DNA from 3 places in the Marinomonas dokdonensis genome. Region 1 is predicted to be linked to each of the others. Evidence: predicted binding sites of a transcription regulator. Region 1 holds the regulator's gene; each other region holds the start of a gene.

What was found. The regulator LexA, encoded in region 1, represses DNA repair genes until DNA is damaged. The targets are predictions, from matches to a motif close to TACTGTNTANNTANACAGTA.
Region 2: a site for LexA is predicted at 3,287-3,306, ahead of ACUM5Y_RS03645 (YebG family protein). Genes of this name have one in related genera too.
Region 3: a site for LexA is predicted at 2,445-2,464, ahead of uvrA (excinuclease ABC subunit UvrA). Genes of this name have one in related genera too.

What each region holds. Positions count from the first base shown of each region.
Region 1 covers NZ_JBRAND010000004.1:192,833-197,927, reverse strand. The annotation lists gene dinG (ATP-dependent DNA helicase DinG) at 1-1,286, opposite strand, end outside; gene lexA (transcriptional repressor LexA) at 1,356-1,976, shown strand; gene ACUM5Y_RS11705 (hypothetical protein) at 2,044-2,310, opposite strand; gene ACUM5Y_RS11700 (DUF6586 family protein) at 2,312-2,779, opposite strand; gene topA (type I DNA topoisomerase) at 2,776-5,095, opposite strand, start outside.
Region 2 covers NZ_JBRAND010000001.1:772,778-777,872, forward strand. The annotation lists gene ACUM5Y_RS03620 (class II fumarate hydratase) at 1-603, opposite strand, end outside; gene ACUM5Y_RS03625 (hypothetical protein) at 607-975, opposite strand; gene ACUM5Y_RS03630 (FKBP-type peptidyl-prolyl cis-trans isomerase) at 1,157-1,636, opposite strand; gene ACUM5Y_RS03635 (DUF1439 domain-containing protein) at 1,728-2,315, opposite strand; gene ACUM5Y_RS03640 (mechanosensitive ion channel family protein) at 2,337-3,188, opposite strand; gene ACUM5Y_RS03645 (YebG family protein) at 3,329-3,742, shown strand; gene ACUM5Y_RS03650 (DUF6172 family protein) at 3,756-4,088, opposite strand; gene ACUM5Y_RS03655 (hypothetical protein) at 4,218-4,346, opposite strand; gene ACUM5Y_RS03660 (LysR family transcriptional regulator) at 4,546-5,095, opposite strand, start outside.
Region 3 covers NZ_JBRAND010000007.1:33,352-38,446, reverse strand. The annotation lists gene uvrA (excinuclease ABC subunit UvrA) at 1-2,391, opposite strand, end outside; gene ACUM5Y_RS14785 (MFS transporter) at 2,549-3,907, shown strand; gene ssb (single-stranded DNA-binding protein) at 3,943-4,653, shown strand; gene ACUM5Y_RS14775 (AbiJ-NTD4 domain-containing protein) at 4,914-5,095, shown strand, end outside.

The DNA of each region.
Region 1 (5,095 bases):
TCATCTAAACTTGAATACAGGCGCCATAACTCAACACACTGCTCAAGGCGCCCTAGGATCACCCCTAGAATCGGCTGCCATGTTTCAGCCGTTTCAGGGGTAATTCCCATACCTTCATTTTGTTTGGTTTTCTTACACTCATCCTGAATACTTTCAATGTTATTAAATAACTTTTGATAAGAAGTTTGTAAGCTGTAAGCCAGCTGACGTAATTCATCTGGCACCACGCCAAACTCAAATCTATGTTGGTTGTTATCTTGGTCTAACCCCAAGCCCTGAATATACGGGGCTAGGCCTTGTTGAGCGTATTGAATAAAGTTGGTAATGGATTGAATCTGTTGCGGGATTTTCAACAAGAGTTGCCCAGTCAAACTCACATCATCCGTTAACTCTTGCTTAAGATTGACAAGGTTTTTTTCCAGCTGACGCAACCAAGAAATACTCTGCTGTAAACGCACCTCATGGCGGAAATGACCGATGGCCTTATCGGGCAAATGGTGACCCTCATCGAATACATAGATGGTTTCTTTCGGGGCACTTAGAATAGCACCACCACCCAAAGATAGATCCGCTAACACCAAATCATGGTTAGCAACAATCACATCTGCTACTTCAATTTCAGCCCTAGCCTTAAAAAACGGACAAGCTGAGTAATTAGCACAATTTCGATTCGTACACTGCTGATGATCCGTCGTTAAGCGACGCCAATCTTGTTCACGTATGATCCCAGACCAATTATCTTTGTCGCCATCCCATTCCCCGGCAGATATGGCAGTATCCATTTCTTGATAAAGCACAGTATTGACATCGTCAGACTGCAAGTGCTGCTCAAACAAACCCGCAAACATATCATCCATGGCTTGCTCTTCGGTACTCAAATAACCTTCTAGGTTATTCAAACAAAGATAGCGCCCCCGACCTTTGGCCAAGGTATATTTAAAGGCAAAATCCGTATGCTCCAATAAATTTGGCAGCTCTTTATGAAGTATCTGCTCTTGCAAGGCCACCGTGGCAGTCGAGATCACCAACTTTAACCCTTTAGCCTTAGCAATCGGAATCGCCGCCAGACAATAGGATAAGGTTTTACCTGTACCCGTCCCCGCCTCAATCACGGCCACATGCTTTTCTTCCAAGCGATTCCCTTCGCTGTCTTGGCGAATATTCCCCAATGTACGAGCGATAGCACCGATCATTTGGCGCTGACCTACCCTTGGCTTATGGGACTTAGCGTCAAGGGAATCACGGTAAGCTTGCTGAATTTGTTTTTTAAGTTCGTCTGAAAGCATTTAATTTATTGAGTATCGTGGATAATGCTGTATATAATAACAGTTACTGTATAAACAACCAGATGACCTATGATTAAATTAACCAAAAGACAATCTGACGTACTAGAAACCATTCGCGAATTTATTAATGAAACAGGTTTCCCACCAACACGAGCAGAGATCGCTAGGCGATTGGGCTTTAAATCCCCTAATGCCGCCGAGGAACATCTTAAGGCCTTGGCGAAAAAAGGCGCGATCGAAATGCTGTCTGGTGCGTCCCGTGGCATTCGTTTAATCGAACAAGCCGCCAACGAAGAAACCGACGAGCTCGGCTTACCCGTTATCGGCAAAGTCGCCGCTGGTTACCCTGTGCTAGCCCAGGAAAACATTGATTCACACGTCAATATTCCTGCTGCCATGTTCTCTCCTAAAGCAGACTATTTTCTGTCTGTAACCGGTACCAGCATGAAAAACATTGGCATTATGGAGGGCGATTTATTAGCCGTTCATAAAACCACTGCTGTACGTAATGGTCAAATCGTCGTCGCTCGGATTGGCGATGAAGTTACTGTAAAACGCTTTGAGCAAAAAGGCAGTAAAGTAAGGCTAATCCCTGAAAACGAAGAGTTTAATGACATCATAGTTGATCTTGAAAGCGAAGAGTTTGCCATTGAAGGCCTCTCCGTTGGTGTCATTCGTCAGGGTTTATAAGAACCTAAGCAATAGACAATAAAAAAGGTGAAGCTAAGACTTCACCTTTTTTATTGTTGTATTTTCTCTAGTGAAGAATCTTCGGGCGCATATCACCCCCTTCTAAAGACTCGGTTTCTTCACCAAAAGTTTGCTCATCAGAATACACAAAGTCTATGCCGGCATGAAACATACACTTCGCTAATTCAAAATAACGCTCTTTCAGGTAGGACTTGGTATCGTCAGAAATTTGTAACGTCGCTAATGGCTCAGTTTCTTCGCCATCTTCACTGGCAGGACGTAACACAATGTCACCATTATCTAACTCAACAATTTCTAAATAGGACTCTTTCATTTTAATACTCTGATGACTCTTCTCTAAAACGTAACACTAATTCAACCAGTTTTGATAAATAGAAGCCAACAGACGCACCTTCATCACCACCTTTACCAATCAAATCCTCACCAACCACCGCCACGGTAGACGTTCGGCATTCGAACTCAACCAAATAAGCTTGTTGTAGTTGTGAGCACCAAGACTGCGGCTGAGCAAGCAAATCCCCAAGCTCAGACAATACTGGAATGACCAAGCCCTTTTGCGCGGCTTGCTCCAATAAATTTGTCACATCCCAAGAAAATGACAAGCCATAGGCGGTACGGACTTCTTGCAACAAACCATTCAACGCACTGCGCAATTGAAAGATGGCCGAGCTTTCCAGCCCAGCACATAACCAATGCTCATTGCAGGCTTGGCTTTGTTGTATCAACCGACGGGCTGCGTCTAATTTTTGGTTGGTCGCGCTTGCGATACTCGCCCCTGTCATTTCTTTTTCTTACCCTCTTCGATGACCCACTTAGTACCAACATAGAAGGCTTTCCAACCAGTAGGCTTGCCTTCTTCTTCTGTCATCACATACTGCTCTTTGGTTTTACGACTGTAACGAATAATCGTTGGTCGACCTTCGGAGTCAGCAACAGGCGCGGTACGGAAGAAATGATACTTAGGATCAATCTGCTCCATATAAGGTAACAGCTCACTCACTAGCGGCGCACGTGTCTCTCGCTTACGAGGGAATTGACTGGCAGCCAAGAACAAACCGGTCGCCCCATCACGCAATACATAATGGTCTTCAACCTTAAGACAAGCCAGATCCGGCATGGGTACAGGGTCCATTTTTGGCGGCGCTGCTTCACCATTACGAAGCAACTTACGAGTGTTTTTACAGGTTTCGTTGGTACAACCAAAGTATTTACCAAAACGCCCTGTTTTTAACTGCATGTCCGAGCCACATTTATCACATTCCAATAAAGGACCGTCATAGCCTTTTATTTTAAAAGTGCCGGACTCAACTTCATAACCAGAACACGATGGGTTATTGCCACATACATGAAGCTTGCGCTTCTCGTCCATCAAGTAGCTGTCCATGGCGGAGCCACAAATGCTGCAACGACGCTTATTGATAAGCGCTTTAGACTCACCTTCTTCATCATCCACAGCAACAGCTTCGTCACCACGAACTAGGTTGATGGTGGCTTTACAACGTTCTTTTGGTGGCAAAGCATAACCAGAACAAGACATGAACACACCGGTACTGGCAGTACGAATTTGCATTGGACGAGAGCAAGTAGGACAAGCCACATCGGTCGGTGTCGGCTCGTTTAACATCATACCCTGCTCAGGGTCTTCCGCTTTAGCTAAAACGCCACTGAAATCATGATAGAAAGCATTTAGAGCTTTAATCCAGTTCTCACGGCCTTCTGCTATTTCATCCAGTTGCTCTTCCATCTGTGCGGTAAAGCTGAAATTCATCAAAGAATGAAAACTATCCACCAAACGTTCGGTAACTATGTCACCCATCTTTTCGGCATAGAAACGACGGTTTTCTACCCGCACGTAACCACGATCTTGGATTGTTGAAATAATTGACGCATAAGTGGATGGTCGGCCAATACCACGTTTTTCAAGTTCTTTTACCAAACTTGCTTCACTAAAGCGGGCAATAGGCTTAGTAAAGTGCTGCTCTGGCAATAGTTGGTTAAGGCTTAAGGACTCTCCTTTCGCCACATCCGGTAAGATATTATCTTCACCTTTTTTCACAACTGTTTGCATGGCACGAGTATAACCATCGAAGCGTAGAATACGGCCTTTGGCTTTAAACTCGTACTCATCACCACTAACAGTAACGGTAGTAGAAGTGTATTCAGCCGGTGTCATTTGACAGGCCATGAATTGACTGCGAATCAGATCGTATAGACGGTGGGAGTCTTTTTCCATACCCAGCAAATCATCAACACGAACATTGATATCGGAAGGACGAATCGCCTCGTGGGCTTCTTGTGCACCTTCTTTACTGCTATAGCGAATAGGTTCAGGTGGTAAATAAGCTTCCCCGAAGTTGGTGCCTATGTATTCTCTTAAAGACTCAACCGCTTCCGCACTCAAATTAGTAGAGTCGGTACGCATGTAGGTAATGTAACCCGCTTCATACAGTCTTTGAGCCAGCATCATGGTTTTCTTAACGCCAAAACCTAGACGTGTGCTAGCCGCTTGCTGCAAGGTAGAAGTAATAAATGGGGCTGAAGGCTTACTTTTTGTCGGCTTATCTTCGCGACTGGTAACAACAAAACTGGCTTTTTCCAGACGGGCGACATGTTCAGCGGATTGTTCACTGGTGGCAGGTCGATACTCTTTTTCTTGGTATTTAACCGCCTCAAATTTAATCACTTCTTTTGCTGGGGTTGCCAACAAGGCATCCAGTTCCCAAAACTCTTCAGGAACGAACGCTCGAATTTCTTTTTCGCGTTCAACGATCAATCTCACAGCCACTGACTGTACTCGCCCCGCAGATAAGCCACGGGCAACTTTAGCCCACAGCAAAGGCGACACCATGAAGCCAACCACGCGATCTAGGAATCGACGCGCCTGTTGGGCATTAACACGGTTCATATCAAGTTCAGATGGCGTCTCAAAAGCAGATTTAATGGCTTTTTTAGTGATCTCGTTAAAGACAACACGCTTGTAGCGGCTATCGTCACCACCAATGGCTTCTCTTAGATGCCACGCAATGGCCTCACCCTCTCTATCCAAATCGGTCGCGAGATAGATGGTGTCAGCATTTTTGGCTAGGCGCTTGAGCTCA
Region 2 (5,095 bases), on a different contig from region 1:
TTGAGCCGCCCAAGCATCAAAGGTTTGATCCAAGCGTACCGGCATAGCATCCATCAAATGGGTGCGTCCCGTTTTGGTGTAACCCTTTAGGGTCTGGCCTTTTTCAACGATGGTTTGTTTTAAATGCTGCAGTGCAGGCAATAAATGCCCAACCAATTCTAGGGTGGCGCTTACGTGAATAGCACTGGGGATAACATCATTACTACTTTGACCAAAATTCACATGGTCATTGGCGCCAACCGCTTTGTCATAGAAACGGCTCGCCAAGGTGGCAATCACTTCATTGGCATTCATATTAGAACTGGTGCCAGAACCGGTTTGGAACACATCGACCGGAAAGTGTGTCATCAATTGCTCATCATTTAATAGCTCATCACAAGCATTCTGAATGGCTTGGGACAACTCAGGACTAAGGCACTCTAGCTTTTCATTCGCTCGTGCCGCGGCGGCTTTAATCATGATTAAGGAGCGAATAAAGGCTTCCGGCATGGGCTCGTCACTGATCGGGAAATTATTGATCGCTCGCTGGGTTTGGGCACCATATAGGGCCTCAGCAGGAACGTTTAACTCACCCATACTGTCTTTTTCAATGCGCATTTTCATTCTTTAATAGTTTCCTTCTTGCTCAAACGACGACATAAAATAGTGACTCAGCACTCGTAAACTATGCTCCATCTTGAAGTAGCATTTCGCGTCTTGGTAAGTCACGATCAGGTGCTTGATATTCGACAGTGGCACATACACCTTGTCTAAACAAGTTTGACGCCAATGCCTCGATACACTGCTATCACACACAGTATCTAGCAATACGTAAAATACCCGCTGGTGTAACTTAGCCGCTTCGACCACATCCAGTCGTTCAGCGTACTCTTCGGTAAGATTGAGATAGTGATAGAGCACTTCAGGAGAGTCGGCACACTGGCCACCTTGAATGGTTTGCTCAAGAACGGAGAACGGAATGAAATAATGGCTCATAGACTTTACCTGCTGAAGACATTAATGATAACTATTATCAATAATGGACACCCACCCAGAGACTGTCAAGCCGTTGATAACGATTCTTATTAAAATTAATGTAAAGTCCGTTCCAGAAATGTAAAAGCCCCCTAACACTATTACGCATTAGAGGGCTTAAAATTACTTCAAAAGCAATAACTTAGTGGTGGTGACCACCTACGCCATGGGCATGACCATGGGCAATTTCGTCATTCGTTGCTTCACGAGCACTCACAATCTCAACATTGAAAGTAAGGTCTTTGCCAGACAATGGATGGTTTAAATCTACCATGGCATGTTTCAAACCGGCTTTAATCACGGTCACTTGGCGCATGCCTTTGTCGGTTTGCACCATAGCAACCATGCCCGCTTTCCAGCGTTTCGCGCCTTGCAAGTGTTTGACCGGCACTTGTTGAGTACGGTCTTCATGGCGCTCGCCATAAGCGTCAGCACAAGCGACAGTCACTTCAAATTCGTCACCTACTTCACGCCCTTCCATGGCTTTTTCAAGACCAGGAATCACATTGCCATGGCCGTGAAGGTAAGCGGCTGGGTCTTTACCTGCAGATGTTTCTAATAAGTTCTCACCATCACGCAAGGTGTAGTGAAACTGCACAACTTGATTGTCAGCTATGGACATATCATTTCCTCTTAAATATTTCTTAGCCCACTCGTTAAAGAGTATGAGCGGTTATTGATCGCGCCATTATAGAAGTATGTTAGATACTTCACTAGAACAGCGAAAATTCTAAAGAATCTTCGGTCACTATGATGTCTTTGACCATGCTTGCCGCCGTTTTTTCAAATGGCGAATGATCCAGCACATAAACCGGGTGCTGATCGAAATACTGGGCAAGGGCTTTTTCAAAGTCACCGTGTAACGAGCCCAGAACCGAGCGCAACATGTTCTCGCTGAAGCTCGCCCCTTGCACCTGAATATTGGTCACTTTCGGAGCGACTAAATACAAGCGGTCTTCTTCGATACGAACCCCAGATTCAAACGATGGTAACAACTGAGTGGTAATTTCAAACTCTTGTCCGAAAGCCTTTAAGCGCCCCTTCATATCAGACACCATGTCCACCATGACTAAGCCACCATCGCGATCCGTAAGATCAATGCTGGCAGACTTTACCAAGAGCTCAAGGTTTAGCGTGTGGCCATCCAGCAAGACTTCAATCTGATTGGTCTGCGGGTTAGCCAATTGCTTAGCCACCTCTTCATTTAATTCCGTTTCACTGATGCGAAAACTGTTGCAGCCTGAAATCGCCAAAGATGACACCAATACGGCTAACAAAAACCCAAAGCGGGGAAAACTCATAACCTTCTCCTTAAGATCAGCCTAAGACTGACCACGCATTTCATACCAAAAACGCATAAAGTCTTCCGTCACTTTTTGCTCGATATCCACCACTTCATTGGTTGGACAAAACAAAGATACGGTAAATACATTGTAACCTTCTGGGGTGGTGGTGATTCGTACCCTTGGCTCAGGGCCAGAAATATTAATGTCCAAACGCTTTTCGATTAGGCTGTTATAACGAATGGCCACTTCATGAAAGTGTTCGCTGTATTCACGAATTTTGCCCAGGATTTGATCCTTAATCATAAACAAATTCACTTCATCCGACAGTCTAGAAATCGAAAAGGTATGGGTCACATAACGGCGCATATAATTTAAGTTTTGTACCGTATGGGTCAATAGCAAGCTGTTTGGCACCACAGTGGTACGCCCCGTATAACCATAACTGCCGCCTTTCAAATCTACTTCAAAAAGTGTCGTAGAAAGCCAATCGCTGTCGGTCACTTCCCCTTCATAGTTGGCGATGCGCACCCAGTCCCCCACTTGATACGGACGCGTGCTAGCACGATAAAACGCTCCGACGATACAAGCGAGAAACTCTTTCGTGGCAATCACTAACGCCACCATGAAGGCGGCAATAGAAATGGCAATATTTTGTAATTCTGAGGCCCAGATTAAAACAAAACCGACCACCAACAATAGATTAAACAGGTTATCCACGGCATTGATGCGCTGGCGTTTTTTGTCGTGCTCAAATTTAGGATGCTGACGAATGACCCGCTTCGTATAACGACGAATAATATAGGACAAGACAATCCAACTCAGAGTAAGAGTGATTTCAATATTGTCCGTTAAAATGGAGAAATCGATTTGGGACAGATCAATAACCATGCAAAACTTTTCCATGAATAAGCTACGAATTTAGCCCGCCACTTTACCAATCATTGAGGCAATCAACAAATAAAAGCACTAGACAAGGCAAAAAATAATACTGTATATTTGTACAGTATTATTTTTCCACGAGGTGGACCATGCCAGTCGTTATTAAATACGTTGTAGAACGTGATGGAATCGAAAAAATGACCTTTACGTCGAAAGCTGAAGCCGATGCCTATGACAAACTCTTAGACACGGCAGATGCCCTGTATGACCTGTTAGAAGGTAGCGAACTCATTACTGAACCTAAGCAGACGGAAGCCCTTGCTATGTTCCTAGCCGAACAGAAAGAGCCATTACTGGAAGCACTAGGCAGTAAGAAGAAATCCTCTACCAAAACCAAAAAAGCTGCACCGAAAAAATCGCCGCAGCTTGAGTTAGCCGATGAATCACAACGCAAAACCTTGGAAGACATTGTGATTGAGCCAGATGAAGATGCTCTCTACGAAGAGGACAGCAGCACAGGCTTTAGCGATGATACATCATTCGACACAGAGGATGCCGCCTAGCGCTGAACGAGTTTTAGTCTTGTGGCGCTTCAGACTCTGAAGCGTCATCTTCTTCACTCGCAGGACGAGGCTGACGCTGGGCAGGTGTGGCAATGATTTCCACATAAAAGCTTGCCCATTGCTGGCTTTCAGCAAAGCTGATTTTGTCATTAATTTGCGCCACATGAAGTACTTCTGCGCCTTCTTCACGCTCACCAAACTTGCAATCAAAACCCCAATAATCGGCATATTCAGGCAGACGCTTGTTGCGTTCGCGCTTTAGGTACTTGCGGATATCAGCTTTCGCGGCTTCGATCAAACGTGGGTAGGCAATTTTTGGGTGAGACAGTGTGAATGTTTTTTTCATTGGTATCCTAGAGGGTAGGTGGCAAGCTGGATAATTCCTCTTGCTAAGGGAGGCATGATAACGGATTCGCTCTAGAACAGCCATGTATCTGCGGGGCCGAGACCCCACAAATCTACATCACCTAGATGATTAAGCCGCTTTTTTAAGGGCTTTTTTCAACTTAGCGATTTTAGCTTTTTGCTTAACAACTTTTTCTTTACGTGCTGCGATTTCTTTTTTTAGCTCTTTCTTAACTGCTTTAAGATCTTTCTTAGCCACGTTGGACTCCTTATTGTTATAAAAATGTATGACCTCGCAAAAGCGAGACAACCACCATAAATCATCTTGCAGCAGGGGGAAACAGATTAGGTAAAATTGTCATTAAAACTTAATATTGTCGAAATAGCATAGTAACAAACACACAATTTTCACCCTAAGTTATTTATTTCCATCACATTTTTGTATTTTATTCCGCGCTCTAAAAGTAAGCTTTCTTCTCTTGGTAGCTATTTTTTATATGATCAATTAATAAACGCAGCTTTTCAGGAAGGTACTTGGTGTAAGGGTAAAGAGCATAGACCCCTAAACGTCTTGGCTGATAGTCAGGCAATAAACTGATCAAAGTGCCCTGCTGTAAATCCTCATACACGCAACATTTCGGTACGTAAACAATACCGAAACCAGCCAAAGCCGCCTTACGTAACGCTTGGGCATTATTGGTGGCAAAGTTGCCATCGATACGAACACTTTTTTCTTCCCCTTGATGATGAAAGCGCCAATCGAATGAGCCTTTGGCTTGGTAGGTATAAGCCAGACAGTTGTGCTGTTTTAGCGCTTCTAGGTTTTCTGGCGAGCCGTGCTGGTTAAGATATTGTGGCGAGCAACATACCACCCAGCTGGATTCGATCAAGGGCTGGGCAATTAAACTGGAGTCTTCCAAAATACCAGTTCGAATGGCTAAGTCTAGACCCTCACCCACCAGATCGACAAAGTCATTTTCCAAGCGCATGTCCACTTTGATATTAGGG
Region 3 (5,095 bases), on a different contig from region 1:
TTCTCGTGCATCTTCGATGGTCATATCCAAACACTCGTGAATATTCTTGCCCTTGTACTGTATTTCTAGCGTTTCACGATTGTAGCGTTTCCCCTTACAGACATCACACGGCACATACACATCCGGTAGGAAATGCATTTCTACCTTGATAACACCGTCACCTTGGCAGGCTTCACAGCGCCCGCCTTTGACGTTAAAACTAAAACGCCCAGGTTTATAACCACGAGATCTGGCTTCTTGAGTCGCGGAGAACAGTTCACGCATGGGCGTAAAAATACCCGTGTAGGTAGCAGGGTTTGAACGTGGTGTACGACCGATTGGGCTTTGGTCTATGTCCACACACTTATCAAATAAATCTAAGCCCTCGATATGTTCATGAGGTGCTGCTTTTAACGTAGTTGCCCCATTAAGTGCTGTGGCCGCCAGTGGGTAAAGAGTGCCGTTGATCAAGGTGGATTTACCCGAACCAGATACCCCTGTTACACAGGTCATTACGCCGACAGGGATATTTAAGGTCACGTCGTTTAGGTTATTACCTTTTGCCCCAATCAAGCTCAGAGACTGCTTGTTTTTGGCTTGATGACGAAGTGCTGGAATGTCTATCTTACGTTTACCCGTCAAAAACTGACCAGTGACTGATTCAGGACAATCCATAATGTCTTCTGGTGTACCGCTCGCAATGATCTGACCGCCATGTACACCTGCCCCAGGGCCGATATCCACCACATGGTCGGCAATGCGAATGGCATCTTCATCGTGCTCCACCACAATCACCGTATTACCCAAGTCACGCAAGCGTGTCAGTGTGGCGATTAGGCGTTCGTTGTCTCGCTGGTGTAAGCCAATGGAAGGCTCGTCTAATATGTACATAACGCCTACTAGACCCGCACCAATTTGGCTGGCAAGTCGAATACGTTGCGCTTCACCACCAGACAAAGAGTCGGCTTTACGGTCTAGAGTGAGATAATCCAAACCTACGTTGACCAAGAAGGTTAGGCGATCGCGTATTTCTTTCAGAATCTTAGAAGCGATTTCGCCTCGTGCCCCAGCCAGTTCTAACGTTTCAAAATACTTCAAACATTCGGCAATAGGGTAGGTGACAATCTCGGGTAAGGTTTGCTCAGCAATGAAGACGTTGCGTGCTGAACGGTTCAAGCGGGAACCATGACAATCAGGACAAGCGCGAGTACTAATATATTGGGACAAGTCATCGCGTACCGAGTCAGATTCGGTTTCATGGTAGCGACGCTGCAAATTCGGAATGACCCCTTCAAACACATGGGAGCGGGTCATCTTGTCGCCCCGCTCATTAATGTACATGAACTCTATTTTGTCTTTGCCAGAACCATGCAAAATGCTCTTTTGAAATTCTGCCGGAATGTCTTTGAAAGGCGCTTCAATATCAAAGCCATAATGCTGGGCAAGAGCGCTCAACTGTTGGTAGTAATAAATACTACGACGTCCCCAACCACGAATCGCGCCTTCAGCAAGCGTCAGCGTATCGTCTTGGATAATACGTTCTTGGTCGAACATTTGATGAGTACCAAGGCCATCACAGGTCTGACACGCACCATTGGGGTTGTTGAAGGAGAAGAGTCTAGGTTCCAACTCGGTTAGGCTGTAGCCACAAACAGGACAGGCAAACTTGCTGGAAAAAATATGCACGTCGTCTTCGTCGTCCATATTGATCACTTTGGCAATACCGTCGGACAAGCCTAAACACGTCTCGAAAGATTCCGCCAAGCGTAGCTGTAAATCTGAGCGCACCTTAAAGCGGTCGACGACTACCTCAATGGTGTGCTTTTTGTTCTTTTCCAATGCAGGAGCATCGTCCAAGTCAACCACTATGCCGTCGATACGAGCACGGATAAAGCCTTTTGATAGCAAGTCATTGATAGTGTGTAAGTGCTCACCTTTTCGATCTTTAACGATCGGTGCCAACAGCATCATTTTGCTTTCTTCTGGCAGGGAGATTATCTTATCGACCATTTGTGATATGGTCTGCGCTTCAAGTGGTTCGCCGTGGTCAGGACATCTTGGCTGGCCTGCACGAGCAAATAACAAACGCAAATAGTCGTAGATTTCGGTGATGGTACCGACCGTAGAACGAGGGTTGTGTGACGTCGACTTCTGCTCAATAGAGATAGCGGGCGATAACCCCTCGATATGATCAATATCGGGTTTTTCCATCATGGATAAAAACTGGCGAGCGTAAGTTGATAAAGATTCAACATAACGGCGTTGGCCTTCGGCGTATAACGTATCGAAGGCGAGGGAAGACTTGCCCGATCCTGACAAGCCGGTAATCACGACTAACTTATCGCGAGGTATGTCTAGGTCCACATTTTTTAGGTTGTGGGTGCGGGCCCCGCGTATAGTAATGGTATCCATGTGTCTCCAATGTGAAGTTAGCTAACAGTAAATGTTTTGTTAGTTAATGAAATTACTGTCTATTTTTACAGTAGTTGAAATGGAGCTTCAACGGTATTTTTTGTAAAATTGACATATTTCTGTCTTAACCCTTTAGCTGGTTGGTTATATTTTCCTTATGGATGCTCTCGAACGTCGCTCTGTACTTGCATTAGCGCTGATCTACCTATTCAGAATGCTAGGATTATTCCTTATCATGCCAGTGATAAGTGTGGCCGCAGATGGCATAAACGGTGCCGACGCAGCGATGATAGGCATGGCCATCGGCATCTATGGTTTTACCCAAGCATTCCTACAAATTCCCATGGGCATGTGGTCCGATAAAATAGGCCGTAAACGCGTCATTATCATCGGCTTATTACTGTTTGCACTAGGTAGCCTGATTTGTGCCAACGCTAACGATATCATGGTATTAATTATCGGTCGTGCCGTGCAAGGGGCAGGTGCCATTGCCAGCACCCTAATGGCCTTATTAAGTGATGTGACCCGCGAGCAAAACCGTACCAAAGCCATGGCGACCGTCGGCATAAGCATTGGTGCCTCTTTTATGTTGTCCTTGGTGCTGGGACCATGGTTGTTTGACCTAGTCGGACTGGCGGGGCTGTTTTACCTATCCTTCTTCTTCTCGTTATTGGGCATTGGCTTAATCGTCTTCGCTGTACCAAACATAGTGCAACATACCTTTCGCCGAGACACCACGCCAAGCTTAGTCGCCCTAGGGCGTGTGCTTAAAGACGGCCAACTGCGCTTTTTGAACATCAGCGTATTATTACTGCACGGCAGCCTAACCGCCTTGTTTTTAACCATTCCAAACCTATTAATTAATCAGTTTGATTTACCCTTGGCACAACATAGCTGGTTATATCTGGCAGTCATGGGTTTTGCCTTTGTGGGTATGGTACCATTGGTCATTATTGCCGAGACAAAAGGCAAAATGAAAGGCGTGCTTATTTTTGTAGTGGCCATGCTAGGTTTCAGCGCCTTGCTACTACAGTGGGCACCACAGATTTGGATATTTGGGCTATTATTGTGGCTATACTTTATTGGCTTTAATACCCTCGAAGCGACCTTGCCATCACTCATCAGTAAACTCGCACCAGTCGGCTACCGAGGTACCGCCATGGGCGTGTTTTCCACACACCAATTTATGGGCTCCTTTATTGGTGGTTTATGTGGTGGTTGGCTATTACAGTATTATTCATCGAGTGCCGTTTTTTGGGCAGTAGGTGGCGTGTTATTGGTTTGGACGCTCGCTTGTTACTGGCAGACACCGCCAAAACAACTGAGCAGCTTAGCGTTTAGCCTAACGGAGACAAACGACCAGGCAGTCAGCGAACTCAGCGCAAAACTTGCTCAAGTCCAAGGAGTGGAAGATATGCAGATTTTTTCAGATGAGCAAACCGCCTATTTGAAAGTAGACAAGAAATTATTAGACAAAGACGCTTTGCGACAGATTGCTCCGCAAATAAATCTTTAACAGACAATATCTATTTATAGTTGGAGAACAACGTCATGGCACGTGGAATAAATAAAGTCATCTTAATTGGTAACGCAGGCAACGATGCAGAAGTACGCTTCATGCCATCGGGTGCAGCCGTTGCAAACGTTAACTTGGCGACAACAGAAAGCTGGCGCGACAAGCAAACCGGTCAAATGCAAGAACGTACAGAATGGCACCGAGTGGCCTTCATGGACCGTGGTAACTTCCGCCTAGGACAGATCGCTGGTGATTACATCAAAAAAGGTTCCAAAGTCTACGTAGAAGGCTCTTTGCGTACTCGTGAGTGGGAAAAAGACGGCATCAAACGTTACACCACAGAAATCGTTGCCAACGAAATGCAACTACTAGACGGACGTGGTGATAACAACGGCGGCCAACAAGGCGGTTACGATGGCGGACAGGGCGGCTACGGCAACAACGCTCCAGCTCAGCAACCAGCACAAGGTGGCTACAACCAAGCACCACAGCAGGCAGCGCCACAACAACACGCACCACAAGGTGGCTTTAACCAGCAACCTGCTCAAGGTGGTTACGGACAGCCTCAGCAAGCACCACAACAGGCTCCGCAACAAGCTGCACCACAATCTTTCGGTAGCTGGGGCAACGCGCCACAACAGCCAGCACCAGCTCAGCGTGCGCCACAACCGGCACCTAAAGCGCCAGAGCCAAAACCACAGCAAGCACCGAACTTCGACGACTTCGACGACGATATCCCGTTCTAAGACTTGTGGTTTAAGCTCCAAAATAGAAAGCCTCGCAACAGCGGGGCTTTTTTGTTTTTTTTGATTGGGAGATTGAATATCTGCTCGTTATGGGGGTAAATTGCAATATGAGGAAGTTGTTAATTTAACTCTGACCCGTTTTATTTGCAGTTTGATTGGTTTAGTTCGGTCGAATTATTTGAGCAATATGCTGTTTGTATTCAGTCTAGTTGACTGGTGGCGATTCAATTTATATTAGTGTTAACCCAACTAAGGAAATTATGAAGTACTTTAGTGATTCTGAAAGAGGTGCTTTGCCTCGAACAAATAATGAAATTCCCTACAATGTTTGGTATGGGTTAACTGCGTATATTCAACAGCTAATCGATACAGGATATTTCGGAGATGAATTTCCAGATATTTGTCCTGATGGGCAAGGGTGCTGTGGAACCGATGAAAGAAT